DNA from 4 places in the Streptomyces sp. AN091965 genome. Region 1 is predicted to be linked to each of the others. Evidence: riboswitches for the same ligand, from Rfam matches in the RefSeq annotation. Region 1 holds a riboswitch; each other region holds the start of a gene.
The links. Region 1 has a riboswitch for cobalamin ahead of cobN (cobaltochelatase subunit CobN). Riboswitches for the same ligand answer to the same signal wherever they lie in the genome.
Positions count from the first base shown of each region.

Region 1 (3,822 bases):
CGTCGGGGGCGCAGGCGGCGGACAGGCCCGCGTTCTTGCCGGGCAGCCACTCCAGGTTGCCGTGCTTGCCGAGGTGGATCATCGCGTCGGCGCCGAAGCCGCCGTCGGCGGCGGCCGCCGCGATCCAGCGGTACGCCGCCAGGTAGTGGTGCGAGGGCGGCAGGTCCGGGTCGTGGTAGATCGCGATGGGGTTCTCGCCGAAGCCACGCGGCGGCTGGATGAGGATCAGCAGGTTCTCGAACCGGAGCGCGGCCAGGACGATGTCGCCGTCCGGGTCGCCGCCCCTGCCCACCCGGCTGCGGTCCAGGAACATCTCGCCGGGCGCCGGGCCCCAGTGCTCCTCGACGGCCGAGCGCAGCTCCTCGGGGAGCGTGGCGTACCAGCGCCGGTAGTCGGCGGCCGGGATGCGGACCGGGTTCTTCGCCAGCTGCTCCTCGGTGAGCCAGTCCTGGTCGTGGCCGCCCGCCTCGATCAGGGCGCGGATCAGCTCGTCCCCGTCGCCGGAGACCAGGCCCGGAATCTCGGCGTCGCCGAAGTCGTAGCCCTCGGCGCGCAGTCGGCGCAGCAGCTCCACGGCGCTCGCGGGCGTGTCCAGACCGACCGCGTTGCCGATCCGGGAGTGCTTCGTCGGGTACGCGGACAGGACGAGGGCGATCCGCTTGTCGGCGGCCGGGATGTGCTTGAGGCGCGCGTGGCGCACGGCGATCCCGGCGACGCGGGCGGCCCGCTCGGGGTCGGCGACGTACGCCGGGAGGCCGTCCGCGTCGATCTCCTTGAAGGAGAACGGCACCGTGATCAGCCGGCCGTCGAACTCCGGCACCGCGATCTGGCTGGCGGCGTCCAGGGGCGAGACGCCCTCGTCGTTCTCCTCCCAGGCGGCGCGCGAGCCGGTCAGGCACAGGGCCTGGAGGATCGGCACGTCGAGCGCGGTGAGCGCGCCCGCGTCCCAGGACTCGTCGTCGCCGCCCGCGGAGGCCTCGGCGGGCTTGGTGCCGCCCGCCGCGAGGACGGTGGTGACGATGGCGTCGGCGGCCCGCAGCGCGTCGATCAGCTCGGGCTCGGGGGCGCGCAGCGAGGCCACGTACAGCGGCAGCGGCCGGGCGCCCGCCGTCTCGACGGCGTCGCACAGGGCGTGCACGAAGGCGGTGTTGCCGCTCATGTGGTGGGCGCGGTAGTAGAGCACGGCGACCGTCGGGCCCTCGCCCGCCGGGGCCGGGCGCTCCAGGGGTCCCCAGGTCGGCGCGGGCGCGGGCGAATCGAAGCCGTGGCCAGTGAGCAGGACGGTGTCGCTGAGGAAGCGGGCGAGCTGCTCCAGGTTGGCGGGGCCGCCGTGCGCGAGGTAGGCGTGCGCCTCCGCGGCGATGCCGACGGGGACCGTGGAGGCGGCCATCAGCTGGGCGTCGGGCGCCTGTTCCCCGCTGAGGACCACGACGGGACGGCCGTCGGCGAGCAGCAGGTCGAGGCCCTCCTGCCAGGCGCGGATGCCGCCGAGGAGGCGTACGACGACGAGGTCGGCGCCGTCGAGCAGGCCGGGCAGGTCGTCCAGCGGGAGGCGGGACGGGTTGGCGAACCGGTAGGTCACCGGGCCCGTGGCCGCGCGGGCGCTGAGGAGGTCGGTGTCGGACGTCGACAGGAGCAGGATGCGGGGCCCGGTCGTGTGCTGCATGCGGCGTCGGCCTTCCTCGGGGTGTCCGCGCCCCGGGTGGTGAGTGGGTCTCTCCTGCCCGGCCGGAGCCGGGCGTGCGGAGAAGGGAGTTCCTGGCTCGCCCGCCCCCTCACGGGGCCGGGCTCACAGTGGCGGGACCGCGCCGGAATCGCACCGGGCTTCCTCCCCTGTCGCCGTCATGGCGATGGTGGATCGGGTGATCCACTGCTGAGCATAGTAAGCGTCGGGCGATTGAGGCAGGGCGCTTCCGCAGTGTGATGGTCGGTATGCTCGCCGCCATGTCCACGGCTCCCCTCCGCCCGTCCCCGCAGGCCACAGCGGCCCCACGGGACCGCGGCGACGCCTGCCCCGGAAGCCTCAGGCTGCACGCGGCGGACGACGGGGCCCTGGCGCGCGTCCGGCTGCCCGGCGGCGTCCTGACCGTGCGCCAGGCCGAGGCGCTCGCCACGGCCGCCCGGGACCTGGGCGACGGCGACCTCCATCTGACCTCGCGCGGCAACGTCCAGCTGCGGGGCCTCGCGGACGGCTGCGGCGCGGCCCTCGCCGCGCTGCTCGGCGCCGCGGGCCTGCTGCCCTCGCCCGGTCACGAGCGGGTGCGCAACGTCGTGGCCTCGCCGCTGTCCGGCCTCGACGGCCGGGGCGCGGGCGACGTGCAGCCCTGGCTCACGGCCCTCGACGCGGCGCTGTGCGCGAGCGAGGCGGCGCGAGGCCTTTCGGGCCGGTTCCTGTTCGCGCTCGACGACGGGCGCGGGGACGTGGCCGGGCTGGACGCGGACGTGACCGTACGGGCGGCCGCGGGCGGCCGGGCCCTGCTCGGTCTCGGTACGCCGCACCCGGTCCTCTCGGTGGCCGCGGCGGACGCGCCCCGTGCGGCCCTCGTGGCGGCGGAAGCGTTTCTGCACCGCGTCCGGGAGAGCGGGACCAAGGCCTGGCGCATCACCGAACTGCCGCTCGCGCCCGGCACGTTGGCGGACGACGTGCGGCGCCGCCTCACCGCCGGGGGCGTCGGCCACGAGCCGTGCACGCCCGGGGGCACCGTCCCCACCGGGGGCGTCGGCCACGACCTGCGCGCACCCGAGGGCACCGCCCCCGCCGGGGGCGTCGGCCACGACCTGCGCGCACCCGAGGGCACCGTCCCCACCGAGGGCGTCGGCCACGACCTGCGCGCACCCGAGGGCACCGCCCCCACCGAGGGCGTCGGCCACGGCCCGCGCTCGCCCCGGGACACCGGGGGCCCGCCCCCCGGAGTCATCGGCTCCGCCCTGTCCGTCCACGTTCCCCTGGGCCGCTTCTCCGGCCTCCAGTGGCGGGAGTTGACGCACGTCGCCGCCGCCGCGGGGCCGGGCGAGCTGCGCCTGACCCCCTGGCGCGGCGCCGTCGTGCCCGCGCCGGGGCTCGGCCCCGCCGCCGCGGAGGCCACGCTCGCCCGGCTCTCCGCCGCCGGTCTCGTCACCGGGCCCGGCTCGCTCTGGCTCCGGGTCGGCGCCTGCGTGGGCCGACCCGGCTGTGCCAAGTCCCGTGCCGACGTACGGGCGGACGCGGCGAGCGCCCTCGCCGCCGCCGGGCGGTCCGGACTGCCGCTGTACTGGTCCGGGTGCGAGCGCCGCTGCGGACACCCGCGCGGCGACCGCGTCGACGTGGTCGCCGCGCCGGGCGGCGGCTACGACCTCTCCGCCGTGCGCGGCGGACGAGAAGCACCCGGCACCTCCATCGCCGACCCCACCCACCTCGCCACCGCCCTGGCGGCGTTTCCCTCCGCATGACGACCGAGAGCAGCGAGAACAAGACCGTGACCACGTACGACTACGAGAAGGACGGCGCGGCCATCTACCGCCAGTCCTTCGCCACCATCCGCGCGGAGGCCGACCTCGCGGCCCTGCCCGCCGACGTCAGCCAGGTCGCGGTCCGGATGATCCACGCCTGCGGCATGGTCGACCTCGTACGGGACCTCGCGCACACGACCGGCGTGGTGGCCCGCGCCCGGGAGGCTCTGCGCGCCGGGGCGCCGATCTTCTGCGACGTCCAGATGGTGGCGAGCGGCGTCACGCGCAAGCGGCTACCCGCCGACAACGACGTGCTGTGCACGCTCTCCGACCCGACCGTGCCCGAGCTCGCGGCGAAGCTGGGCACCACGCGCAGCGCCGCCGCCCTGGAGC
Region 1 is NZ_JALDMY010000001.1:5,322,240-5,326,061, reverse strand. Features, by position in the region: gene cobN (cobaltochelatase subunit CobN) at 1-1,666, opposite strand, end outside; cobalamin riboswitch at 1,733-1,887, opposite strand; gene cobG (precorrin-3B synthase) at 1,933-3,429, shown strand; gene MQV74_RS22580 (precorrin-8X methylmutase) at 3,426-3,822, shown strand, end outside.

Region 2 (3,822 bases), 3.6 Mb from region 1:
TGCCTCTTCGTAGTCGGCGGCCCGTACGACGGACAGGACCGGGCCGAAGATCTCCTCCTGGTAGATCCGCATGTCCGGGGTGACGCGGTCGAAGAGCGAGGCGCCCGCGAAGAAGCCGCGCTCGTGCCCTGCCAGGGTGAAGGCACGCCCGTCGACGACGAGTTCGGCGCCCTCCTCGACGCCGAGGTCGACGTAGGAGCGGACGCGGTCGACGGCGTCGGGGCCGACCAGCGGCCCGAAGTCGGCCTCGGGGTCGTCGGAGCGGCCGATGCGCAGCGAACCGACGCGCTCCTTGAGGCGGGCCACCAGGGCGTCGGCGGTGGCCTCGCCGACCGGGACGGCCACGGAGATCGCCATGCAGCGCTCGCCCGCGGAGCCGTAGCCCGCGCCGATCAGCGCGTCGACGGCCTGGTCGAGGTCGGCGTCCGGCATCACGATCATGTGGTTCTTGGCGCCGCCGAAGCACTGGGCGCGCTTGCCGTGGGCGGCCGCGGTGGCGTACACGTGCGCGGCGACGGGCGTGGACCCGACGAAGCCCAGCGCCTTGACGCGCGGGTCCGCAAGGAGCGTGTCGACGGACTCCTTGCCGCCGTTGACGACGTTCAGGACGCCCGGCGGCAGGCCCGCTTCGAGGAACAGCTCGGCCAGGCGCAGCGGGACGGACGGGGCGCGCTCGGACGGCTTGAGGACGAAGGCGTTGCCGCAGGCGAGCGCGGGCGCGGCCTTCCACAGCGGGATCATCGCGGGGAAGTTGAAGGGCGTGATCCCGGCGACGACGCCGAGGGGGCGGCGCAGCGAGTGCACGTCGATGCCGGTTCCGGCGTTGTCGGTGAACTCGCCCTTGAGCAGGTGCGGGACGCCCGCGGCGAACTCCACGACCTCCAGGCCGCGCTGGAGGTCGCCGTGCGCGTCGGCGACGGTCTTGCCGTGCTCGGACGACAGCAGGCGGGCGAGGGCGTCGCGTTCGTCCTCGACGAGCTGGAGGAACCGCAGCAGGACGCGGGCGCGGCGCTGCGGGTTCCACTCGCCCCAGGCGGGCTGCGCCTCGGCGGCGTTCGCGATCGCCGCCTCGGTGTCCGCGCGGTGTGCGAGCGGTACGCGTGCCTGGACGTCACCGGTGTTGGGGTCGTACACGTCGGCGTGCGTTCCCGAGGTTCCCGGGGTGTGCTCGCCGCCGATGAAATGGGTCAGTTCACGGACCATGGGGGCCTGCTCTCTCGTCAGGTGTGGTCCGGGGATGGCAGGGCTGGGCCGCGTACCGTCGCAGGGCACGCCGAACAGCCGTCAGGCAGCGGGGATCACCGCTCGCAGGTCCGGATCTCCGGGGTCGTGGGTGCGCACCGGGGCCATGCGTGTCTGCTCCATCCTCGTGGACAACACGGAACACCCCGCGGCCGGTATCCTGACTCCCGGATCAGCGCGCGCTCCCCGCCTTCCCGACGGGCTTCCCCGTCAGTGACGTTCGGGCCTTCGTGGGAACGCGCTCCCCGGTCACAGTGGCGGGACCGTGCCGGATTCACACCGGCTTCCCTGCACCGCGGGCCTTGGTCACGACCATATACTTGGACGTCCTACTAAGTCCACGGAGACCGACCCCTACGACACCCCTGGTGCCCCCCGGAGGGGCCCGGGGAACAGCGCGACCAGCCACGCGGGGCCGTGGGCGAACGACGGCCGTCGTGGCTGGTCGCGCGGCGCTCAGGCGCCTAGTTCCTCGCGTACGACGCCGGAGAGCCCGGCCACGGCCGCCGCGAGCGCGTCCCGGTCCGCCCCGCCGCCCTGCGCGACCTCGTCCGAGCCACCGCCGCGACCGCCGAGCAGCCGCTTGACCAGGGCGGACGCCGAGAGGCCCGCGTCTTGCGCCGCCTGATTCACGGCCACGGCGAGGACCGGCTTGTCGCCGGACAGGGTCACGGCGGCCACGCCCGGCCGCTCGGGGCGCAGCCGTCCGCGCACTTCGAGGGCCAGGGCCCGCGCGGCGCCCGCGTGGCCCTCCGCCGTCGCGGTGGCCACGTACGCGCCGCCCACCTCGACGGCCCGCCCGGCGAGTTCGGCGGCGCGGGCGGCACGGGCCGCCTGCCGCAGGCGCTCGTTCTCCCGGTCGGCGGCCTTGAGCCGGTCGAGCAACGCGGCGACGCGGTCGGGGAGTTCGGCGCGCGGTGCCTGCAGCCGCTCGGCGATGCCGGCGACGAGGTCGCGCTCGCGCGCGAGGTAGCCGAAGCCCTCGATGCCGACCGCGGCCTCCAGGCGCCGCATGCCCGCGCCCACCGACGACTCGGCGGTCAGCGCGATGACGCCGATCTGCGCGGCGTGCTCGACGTGGGTGCCGCCGCACAGCTCGCGCGACCAGGCGCCGCCGATCTCGACCACCCGCACCCGCTCGCCGTACGTCTCGTCGAACAGCGCGAGCGCGCCGAGCTCCTTGGCCTCGGGCAGCGTCATCCAGCGCACGCCGACGGGCAGGTCGCGGCGGAGCGCGCGGTTGGCGGCCTCCTCGACCTCGCTGCGAACGGTGGCGGAGAGGGCGCCGCGCCAGGGGAAGTCGAGGCGCAGCTGGCCCGGGCGGTTGTAGGAGCCGGACTGCAGGGCGGTCGGGCCGAGGATCTCGCGCAGGGCGGCGTGCAGCACGTGGGTGCCCGAGTGGGCCTGGCGCGCGCCGAGGCGCCACTCGGGGTCGACGGCGGCGTGCACGGCGTCGCCGACGGCCACCTCCCCCGCGGTGACGCGGAGCTGATGGACCACCAGGCCGGGCAGCGGCCGCTGCACGTCGAGCACCTCGGCCTCCAGCGAGGCCCCGGTGAGCCGTCCGGCGTCGCTGTCCTGGCCACCGGACTCGGCGTAGAACGGGGTGCGGTCCAGGACGGCGGTGACGATCTCGCCGTCCCGGGCGACCGGGACCGGGCCCGCGGGGCCCAGCAGCGCGAGGACGCGGGAGTCCGTCGCCAGGGTCTCCCAGGCGCGCCAGTCGGTGGGCCCGTGCGCGTCGAGGACGGTACGCAGGGCCGAGGTGTCGGGGGCGGAGCCGGACTTGCGGGCGCGGGCGTCGGCGCGGGCCCGCTCGCGCTGCTCGCGCATGAGCGCGGCGAAGCCGTCGCGGTCGACCTCGACGCCCTGCTCCGCGGCCATCTCCAGGGTGAGGTCGATGGGGAAGCCGTAGGTGTCGTGCAGCAGGAAGGCCTGGGCGCCGGGCAGTTGGCGCCCGCCGTCGGCCTTGACCCGGGTGACCGCGGTGTCCAGGACGGTGGTGCCCTGCTTGAGGGTGGCGCGGAAGGCGTCCTCCTCGCCCTGGGCCTGGTCGGCGATGCGCGCGAAGGAGTCGGCGACCTCGGGGTGGCTCGGCGCCATCCGGTCGCGGGCGACGGCAAGGAGGTCCGCGAGGGCCGGGTCGCCGTACCCGAGCTGGCGCAGGGAGCGCACGGCGCGGCGCAGGATGCGGCGCAGCACGTAGCCCCGGCCCTCGTTGCCGGGCGCGGTGCCGTCGGCGAGCAGCATCAGGGCGGTGCGGACGTGGTCGGCGACGACGCGCAGCCGTACGTCGTCGGTGGCGTCGGCGCCGTAGCGGACCCCGGCGAGCTCGGCGGCACGGTCGAGGACGGGCCGGGTCTCGTCGATCTCGTAGAGGTTGTCCACGCCCTGGAGCAGGGTGGCCATGCGCTCCAGGCCCATGCCGGTGTCGATGTTGCGGCGCGGGAGTTCGCCGAGCAGGGGGTAGCCGGTCTTGCCGGTGCCCTCGCCGCGCTCGTACTGCATGAAGACGAGGTTCCAGAACTCCATGTACCGGTCCTCGTCGACGGCGGGGCCGCCCGCGCGGCCGAGCGCCGG
Region 2 is NZ_JALDMY010000001.1:8,936,857-8,940,678, reverse strand. Features, by position in the region: gene MQV74_RS36695 (CoA-acylating methylmalonate-semialdehyde dehydrogenase) at 1-1,203, opposite strand, end outside; cobalamin riboswitch at 1,376-1,555, opposite strand; gene alaS (alanine--tRNA ligase) at 1,699-3,822, opposite strand, start outside.
Region 2: another riboswitch for cobalamin. It lies ahead of MQV74_RS36695 (CoA-acylating methylmalonate-semialdehyde dehydrogenase); the one in region 1 lies ahead of cobN (cobaltochelatase subunit CobN).

Region 3 (3,822 bases), 3.6 Mb from region 1:
GCGGGTAGGAGCGGGTGCCGGGCAGCGGGGTGCTCGACGTCCAGGCCGTGGCGAAGCCGAGCACCCGCTCGCCGTCGAGGGCGACAGCGCCCGCGAAGCCGGGCCGGGCGGTGTCGGCCGCGAGGCGGGTCAGGTAGACGTCGGCCTCGGCGGGCTCCGTGTGCCAGGGCGGCTCGGCGAACGCGGCGGCGTAGACCGCGCGGATGCCCTCGCGGTGGGCGAGCAGGCCGGGGCCCGTGAGGCGGTGCACGACGGCGGCCATCAGGCGGCCCTCGCGACGCGGGCGGTGGGGTGCAGCGCGGCGTGCTCCAGTGGCGCCGAGGGGTCGATGGACACGTCGAGGGGCGCGGGCTCGGCGCCCGCGCGCACCAGGAGGTCGCCCACGGCGGCGATCATCGCGCCGTTGTCGGTGCACAGGCCCAGCGGCGGGACGCGCAGGGTGATCCCCGCGGCCCGGCAGCGCTCCTCGGCGAGGGCCCGCACCCGGGAGTTGGCGGCGACGCCGCCGACGACCACGAGGGTGCCCACGCCGTGCGCGGTACAGGCGGCGACCGCCTTGCGGGTCAGGACGTCGGCGACGGCCTCCTGGAGCGCGGCGGCCCCGTCGGCGACCGGCAGTTCGCCGCCCCGGTGGCTCTCGGCCCAGCGGGCCGCGGCGGTCTTCAGACCGGAGAACGAGAAGGCGTACGGGTCGTCGCGCGGCCCGGTCAGCGGGCGCGGGAAGGCGACGGCGTCCGGCGAGCCCTCGCGGGCCGCGCGGTCGACGGCCGGACCGCCCGGGTAGGGCAGGCCGAAGACCCGGGCCACCTTGTCGAAGCACTCCCCCGCCGCGTCGTCCAGGGTGTCGCCGAGGTGGGTGATGGGGTCCCGGGCCAGGTCGCGCACGAGCAGCAGCGAGGTGTGGCCGCCGGAGACGATGAGGACCACGCACGGGTCGGGCAGCGGCCCGTGTTCCAGGGTGTCGGCGGCGACGTGCCCGGCCAGGTGGTGCACGCCGTACAGCGGGACGCCGAGCGCGTACGCGAGGCCCTTCGCCCCGGCGAGGCCGACCTGGAGGGCGCCGGAGAGCCCGGGACCGGTCGTCACGGCCACGGCGCCGATGTCGCCGAGCCGCAGCCCCGCCCGGTCGAGGGCGCGGCGGACCACCGGGTTCAGCGCGTGCACGTGGGCGCGGGCGGCGATCTCGGGGACGACGCCGCCGAAGCGGGCGTGCTCGTCCATGCTGGACGCGACGGCGTGCCCGAGCAGCCGCCCGCCCTGCACGAGACCTGCCCCGGTCTCGTCGCACGAAGACTCGATCCCCAGAACGATCCGAGGAGGTGCCATGCGTGTACTCCCGCTTCTTCCACGTGCCGACCGGCCCGGCTACTGCACCTCCATAGTAATTGCAATCAATGTGCAATAAGCCGCGCCCGCTGCCTTCCCCCCTCCCCTGGACAGGGGTTCATCACATACGCTTGCGGCGCGACTGGTTCGTCCTGCCCGCCAGGCAGTGGCGTCGTAAGAGGGAACCCGGTGGGAATCCGGGACTGCCCCGCAGCGGTGAGTGGGAACGACCGCCGTCATACGCACTGGGTCCGGCACGGACCCGGGAAGCGACGGCCAGTAGGTGACCTCCTCGGAGGTCTCGCCCGCGAGTCCGAAGACCTGCCCGTTGCCCGTGCGCGCCCCGGCGTGCGCGGCTCACCGGTGACCTCGTGGGCGGGTCGGCGTACACATCGGGCACAGGCGCGCGGCCATCGACGGCCGCGGCCGGTCGGCCGGTCTGTTCCTCCTTCGCGCTCCCGATCGTCCCGGGACCCACACGACATTGCTCGCGAAGGAGAGTTCTGTGACAGACAAGTCCGCAGCCGCGGCGGCACGGGCCACCGTGTACGGCTACCCCCGTCAGGGCGCAGACCGGGAGTTGAAGAAGGCCGTCGAGGGCTACTGGAAGGGCCGCGTCGGCGCCGAGGGCCTGCGGGAGACGGCGGCCCTGCTGCGCCGCACGAACTGGGAGCAGCTCGCGGACGCCGGTGTCCACGAGGTCCCGACCGGCGACTTCTCGTACTACGACCACGTCCTGGACACCAGCGTGATGGTCGGGGCGATCCCGGCCCGGCACCGCGCCGCCGTCGCGGCGGACCCGCTGGACGGCTACTTCGCGATGGCCCGGGGCACCGCGGAGGTGGCGCCCCTGGAAATGACCAAGTGGTTCGACACCAACTACCACTACCTGGTGCCGGAGCTGGGCCCGGACACGGTCTTCGCGGCGGACGCGACGAAGCAGGTCGCCGAGGTGAGGGAGGCGCTCGCGCTCGGCCTAGCCGCACGCCCCGTGCTCGTCGGCCCGGTCACCTATCTGCTGCTCGCCAAGCCCGCGCCGGACGTCGACCCGGGCTTCGAACCGCTGACCCTCCTGGACCGGCTGCTTCCGGTGTACGCGGAGGTCCTCGCCGACCTGCGGGCGGCGGGCGCCGCCTGGGTGCAGCTGGACGAGCCCGCGCTCGTGCAGGACCGCACGCCCGCCGACCTGAACGCGGCGGCCCGCGCCTACCGCGACCTGGGCGCGCTCGACGACCGCCCGAAGCTGCTCGTCGCCTCCTACTTCGACCGGCTCGGCGAGGCGCTCCCGGTGCTCGCCAAGGCGCCCGTCGACGGACTGGCCGTGGACTTCACGGGGCCCGCCGCCGCCAACCTCGGCGACCTCGCGCGGGCGGGCGGCCTGCCCGGCAAGCGCCTGGTCGCGGGTGTCGTCGACGGGCGCAACATCTGGATCAACAACCTGGAGAAGTCCCTCAGCACCCTCGGCACCCTGCTCGGGCTGGCCGACCGCGTGGACGTCGCCGCCTCCTGCTCCCTGCTGCACGTGCCGCTGGACGCCGCCGTCGAGCGCGACATCGACCCGCAGGTCGCCCGCTGGCTCGCCTTCGCCCGGCAGAAGACGACCGAGCTGGTCACCCTGGCCCGAGGGCTGTCCCAGGGCCCGGACACCATCGCCGCCGAACTCGCCGCGAACCGCGCCGACCTGGCCTCGCGCGCGGGCTCCGCGCTCACCCACGACCCGGCGGTGCGTGCCCGCGCCGCCGCCGCGACCCCCGCCGACGCCCGGCGCGCGCAGCCTTACCCCGAGCGGGCCGCCGCGCAGCGCGCGAGCCTGGGCCTGCCGCTGCTCCCGACGACCACCATCGGCTCGTTCCCGCAGACCACCGAGTTGCGGGCGGCCCGCGCCGACCTGCGCGCGGGCCGGATCGACGCGGCCACGTACGAGGAGCGCATCGAGTCCGAGATCCAGGCGGTGCTCTCCTTCCAGGAGAAGGCGGGCATCGACGTCCTGGTGCACGGCGAGCCCGAGCGCAACGACATGGTCCAGTACTTCGCCGAGCAGCTCACCGGCTATCTGGCGACCCGGCACGGCTGGGTCCAGTCGTACGGCACGCGCTATGTGCGGCCGCCGGTGCTCGCCGGTGACATCTCGCGCCCGGAGCCGATGACGGTGCGCTGGACCTCGTACGCGAACGCGCTCACCGACCGGCCGGTCAAGGGCATGCTGACCGGCCCGGTGACGATGCTCGCGTGGTCGTTCGTCCGCGACGACCAGCCGCTCGGCGACACCGCGCGCCAGGTGGCGCTCGCCCTGCGCGACGAGGTGAACGACCTGGAGGCGGCGGGCACGTCGGTGATCCAGGTCGACGAGCCCGCGCTGCGCGAGACGCTGCCGCTGCGCGCCGCGGACCGGGCCGCGTACCTGGAGTGGGCGACGGAGTCCTTCCGGCTCACCACGAGCGGCGTACGGCCCGAGACGCAGATCCACACCCACATGTGCTACGCGGAGTTCGGCGA
Region 3 is NZ_JALDMY010000001.1:8,932,160-8,935,981, reverse strand. Features, by position in the region: gene MQV74_RS36685 (GNAT family N-acetyltransferase) at 1-262, opposite strand, end outside; gene tsaD (tRNA (adenosine(37)-N6)-threonylcarbamoyltransferase complex transferase subunit TsaD) at 262-1,326, opposite strand; cobalamin riboswitch at 1,453-1,669, shown strand; gene metE (5-methyltetrahydropteroyltriglutamate--homocysteine S-methyltransferase) at 1,832-3,822, shown strand, end outside.
Region 3: another riboswitch for cobalamin. It lies ahead of metE (5-methyltetrahydropteroyltriglutamate--homocysteine S-methyltransferase); the one in region 1 lies ahead of cobN (cobaltochelatase subunit CobN).

Region 4 (3,822 bases), 1.1 Mb from region 1:
TCCAAGGGGCTCTCGCTCGCGGTGGCCGTCACCGGCATCCTCGCGACGATGCCCTACATCGCGCTCCAACTCGTCGGCATCCAGGCCGTCCTGGACGTGATGGGCGTCGGCGGCGGCGACGACACCAACTGGTTCGTCAAGGACCTGCCGCTGCTCATCGCCTTCGGCGTGCTCGCCGCGTACACCTACTCCTCGGGCCTCAGGGCCCCGGCGCTGATCGCGTTCGTGAAGGACACCCTGATCTACATCGTGATCGTGGTGGCCATCATCTACATCCCGATCAAACTGGGCGGGTTCGACGACGTCTTCCACGCGGCGAGCGAGAAGTTCTCGGCGACCAACGAGGCGACCGGCAAGCCCGTCGGCGCGCTCGTGCCCGGGGACGCGGGGACCTGGACGTACGCGACCCTGGCCCTCGGCTCGGCGCTCGCGCTCTTCATGTACCCGCACTCGATCACCGCGACGCTGTCCTCGCGCAGCCGGGACGTGATCCGCCGCAACACCACCATCCTGCCGCTGTACTCGCTGATGCTGGGCCTGCTCGCGCTGCTCGGCTTCATGGCGATCGCGGCCGGGGTGAAGGTCGACAACGGGCAGCTGGCGATCCCGCAGCTGTTCGAGGACATGTTCCCCGACTGGTTCACCGGGGTGGCCTTCGCGGCCATCGGCATCGGCGCGCTCGTGCCCGCCGCCATCATGTCCATCGCGGCCGCGAACCTCTTCACCCGCAACATCTACAAGGACTTCCTCAAGCCCGACGCGACGCCCGAGCAGGAGACCAAGGTCTCCAAGCTGGTCTCGCTCCTGGTGAAGGTGGGCGCCCTCGCCTTCGTGCTCACCATGGACAAGACCGTCGCCATCAACTTCCAGCTCCTGGGCGGCATCTGGATCCTGCAGACCATGCCCGCGCTCGTCGGCGGCCTGTTCACGCGGTGGTTCCACCGGTGGGCGCTGCTCGCCGGCTGGGCGGTCGGCATGATCTACGGCACGGTGGCCGCCTACGGCGTCGCCTCGCCCACGCAGAAGCACTTCGGCGGGTCCTCCAAGGAGATCCCTGGCATCGGCGAGATCGGCTACATCGGTCTGACGGCGTTCGTCCTGAACGTGGTCGTGACGGTCGTCCTCACCTTCGCCCTGAAGGCGTTCAAGGCCCCCGAGGGCGTCGACGAGACCTCCCCCGAGGACTACACGGCGGACGCCGGTGACCGGGGCGTGGCCGTCGAGCTGCCCAAGGTGGGGGCGGGCCACTGAGCCGTGGCGGTACGGAGCGACAGGGCCGGGCGGGGCGCGGCGGCGGACGCATGCGAAAGGATGTGCGCATGAGACGTTCCCGCCGCCTCCTCCCGGCCCTGCTCCTCGCGCCGCTCGCCCTCACCGGCTGCGGCTCGGACAGCCTCGACAGCGCGGCACCGCCGGACCGCGCCGAGCTGAAGGCCCGCGCCGAGGCGGCGCAGACCGTCGTGGAACACGTCTACGTGACGGAGGCCGACGGCTTCGAGCTGGCCCGGCAGTCGGTGGGCGTGATCGGCGACTACGGCTTCCAGTCCACCTACGTACGGGACGAGGGCGGCGCACAGCTCACACTCTCCGTCGACCGGGGCACCGTCACCGACGGGAACTGCCGCACGGTCCGGCCCGTCGCCACGCGCTGCGAGAAGGACGGCAAGGGCTGGTACCGCCTGACGGGCTCCCGGCACGAGTACGTCCGCACGGAGAACGGGCTGCGCGTCCAGCTCTCCGCCGACCGCGACGCGGTGAGCCGCGAGGTGCTGCGCGCCGCCGCCGAGGCCGCCCACCGCGCCGACGACCGCGAACTCGACGCGACCCTGCCCGAGACGGCCGACCCCGAGGGCCTGCCCACGGACGGCGGCGACACGGGCCGCCCCGTGGAGCGCGGGGACCTGCCGCCGAACGGCGACGGCGCGCCGCAGGACCCGCCGGGCGCGGGCGGCTGACCCACCGGACGCGGGCGGCCGATCCGCCGAACGCGGGCTGGCGGTCCGCCGAACGCGGGCTGGCGGTCCGCCGAACGCGGGCGGGCGGTCCACCGGCGCACCGCCCGCGCCGGGCCCCGCGCGGGCCCTCCCTGCCTCGCGCCGGGCCCCGCGCCAGGCCCTCCCCACCCCGCTCCAGGCCCGGTTTCCGGCCCCCGGTCTGCCCTTTCTCCCCGGCGAGTTGACGCTCCGACGTGCTCCCGAGCGACCACACCCCGTGAGGGAACGGTCACCTCCGACACAACATCTAGGGGCGCCACCGAAACCCGGCACAAGATGTATGCTCGTCCTCGCTGTCGCCGCAGGGGAATCCGGTGGAAGTCCGGAACTGTCCCGCAACGGTGTACGTGTGCGCATTTGCGTACCCACAAAGTCCGAGGACCTGCCGACAGCGCACCCGTGCCGCCCGGCCCGGGTGCAGACGTCCGGGCCTCGTGGACATGGGCTGGTGGACGCGGCGTACGTACCGCCTCGCGCGGTCGCGCCCGTGTGCCCTCGCCCGCCTCGATGCCCAGAGCCGAGCGAGGGAGAGCACCACGTGACCATCGCGCCCGCCGAGCCCGCGTCAGCGCAGGCCGAAGCCGGTCAGCAGCACGCCGAGCAGTCCGCCCCGTCCACCGACGGGCCCGGCGCCGCCCTGCTGCGCACCCTGACCGACCTCACCGCCGACCTTCCCGACGCCGACCCCGGACGCGTCGCCGCGGCCGCGCTGCGCGGCCGCTCGGCGAAGGCCGACGAGGCGGAGTTGCGGGAGCTCGCCACCGAGGCGGCCGCCGGGCTCATCTCCGAGGACCCCGCGTACTCCCGGCTCGCCGCCCGGCTCCTGACGATCGGCATCCGCGAGGAAGCCGCCTCGCAGGGCGTCACGTCGTTCTCCGAGTCCGTCACGGTCGGCCACCGCGAGGGCCTGATCGCCGACCGCACCGCCGACTTCGCGGCCCTGCACGGCACCCGTCTGGACGGCCTCGTGGAGGCCGCGCTCGCCGACGGCGCCGACCGCCGCTTCGGCTACTTCGGCCTGCGCACGCTGCACAGCCGCTATCTGCTGCGCCACCCGATCACCCGCAAGGTCATCGAGACCCCGCAGCACTTCATGCTGCGCGTGGCCACCGGTCTCGCCGAGGACGACTCCGCGCGCGCCCTCGACGAGGTCGCCGCCCTGTACGGCCTGATGAGCCGCCTCGACTACCTGCCTTCGTCGCCGACGCTCTTCAACTCCGGCACCCGTCACCCGCAGATGTCGAGCTGCTACCTGCTCGACTCGCCGCTCGACGAGCTGGACTCGATCTACGACCGCTACCACCAGGTGGCGCGCCTGTCGAAGCACGCGGGCGGCATCGGCCTGTCGTACTCCCGCATCCGCTCGCGCGGTTCGCTGATCCGCGGTACGAACGGCCACTCCAACGGCATCGTGCCGTTCCTGAAGACGCTCGACGCCTCCGTCGCCGCCGTGAACCAGGGCGGCCGCCGCAAGGGCGCCGCCGCCGTCTACCTGGAGACCTGGCACTCCGACATCGAGGAGTTCCTGGAGCTGCGGGACAACACCGGCGAGGACGCCCGGCGCACCCACAACCTGAACCTGGCGCACTGGATCCCGGACGAGTTCATGCGCCGGGTCGCCGCCGACCAGGAGTGGTCGCTGTTCTCCCCCGCCGACGTGCCCGAGCTCGTCGACCTGTGGGGCGAGGAGTTCGACACGGCATACCGCGCGGCCGAGGCCGAGGGCCTGGCGCAGAAGACCATGCCCGCCCGCGATCTGTACGGCCGCATGATGCGCACCCTCGCGCAGACCGGCAACGGCTGGATGACCTTCAAGGACACCTCCAAC
Region 4 is NZ_JALDMY010000001.1:6,383,260-6,387,081, reverse strand. Features, by position in the region: gene mctP (monocarboxylate uptake permease MctP) at 1-1,251, shown strand, start outside; gene MQV74_RS27260 (hypothetical protein) at 1,320-1,955, shown strand; adenosylcobalamin-variant (AdoCbl-variant) riboswitch at 2,288-2,386, shown strand; gene MQV74_RS27255 (ribonucleoside-diphosphate reductase subunit alpha) at 2,533-3,822, shown strand, end outside.
Region 4: another riboswitch for cobalamin. It lies ahead of MQV74_RS27255 (ribonucleoside-diphosphate reductase subunit alpha); the one in region 1 lies ahead of cobN (cobaltochelatase subunit CobN).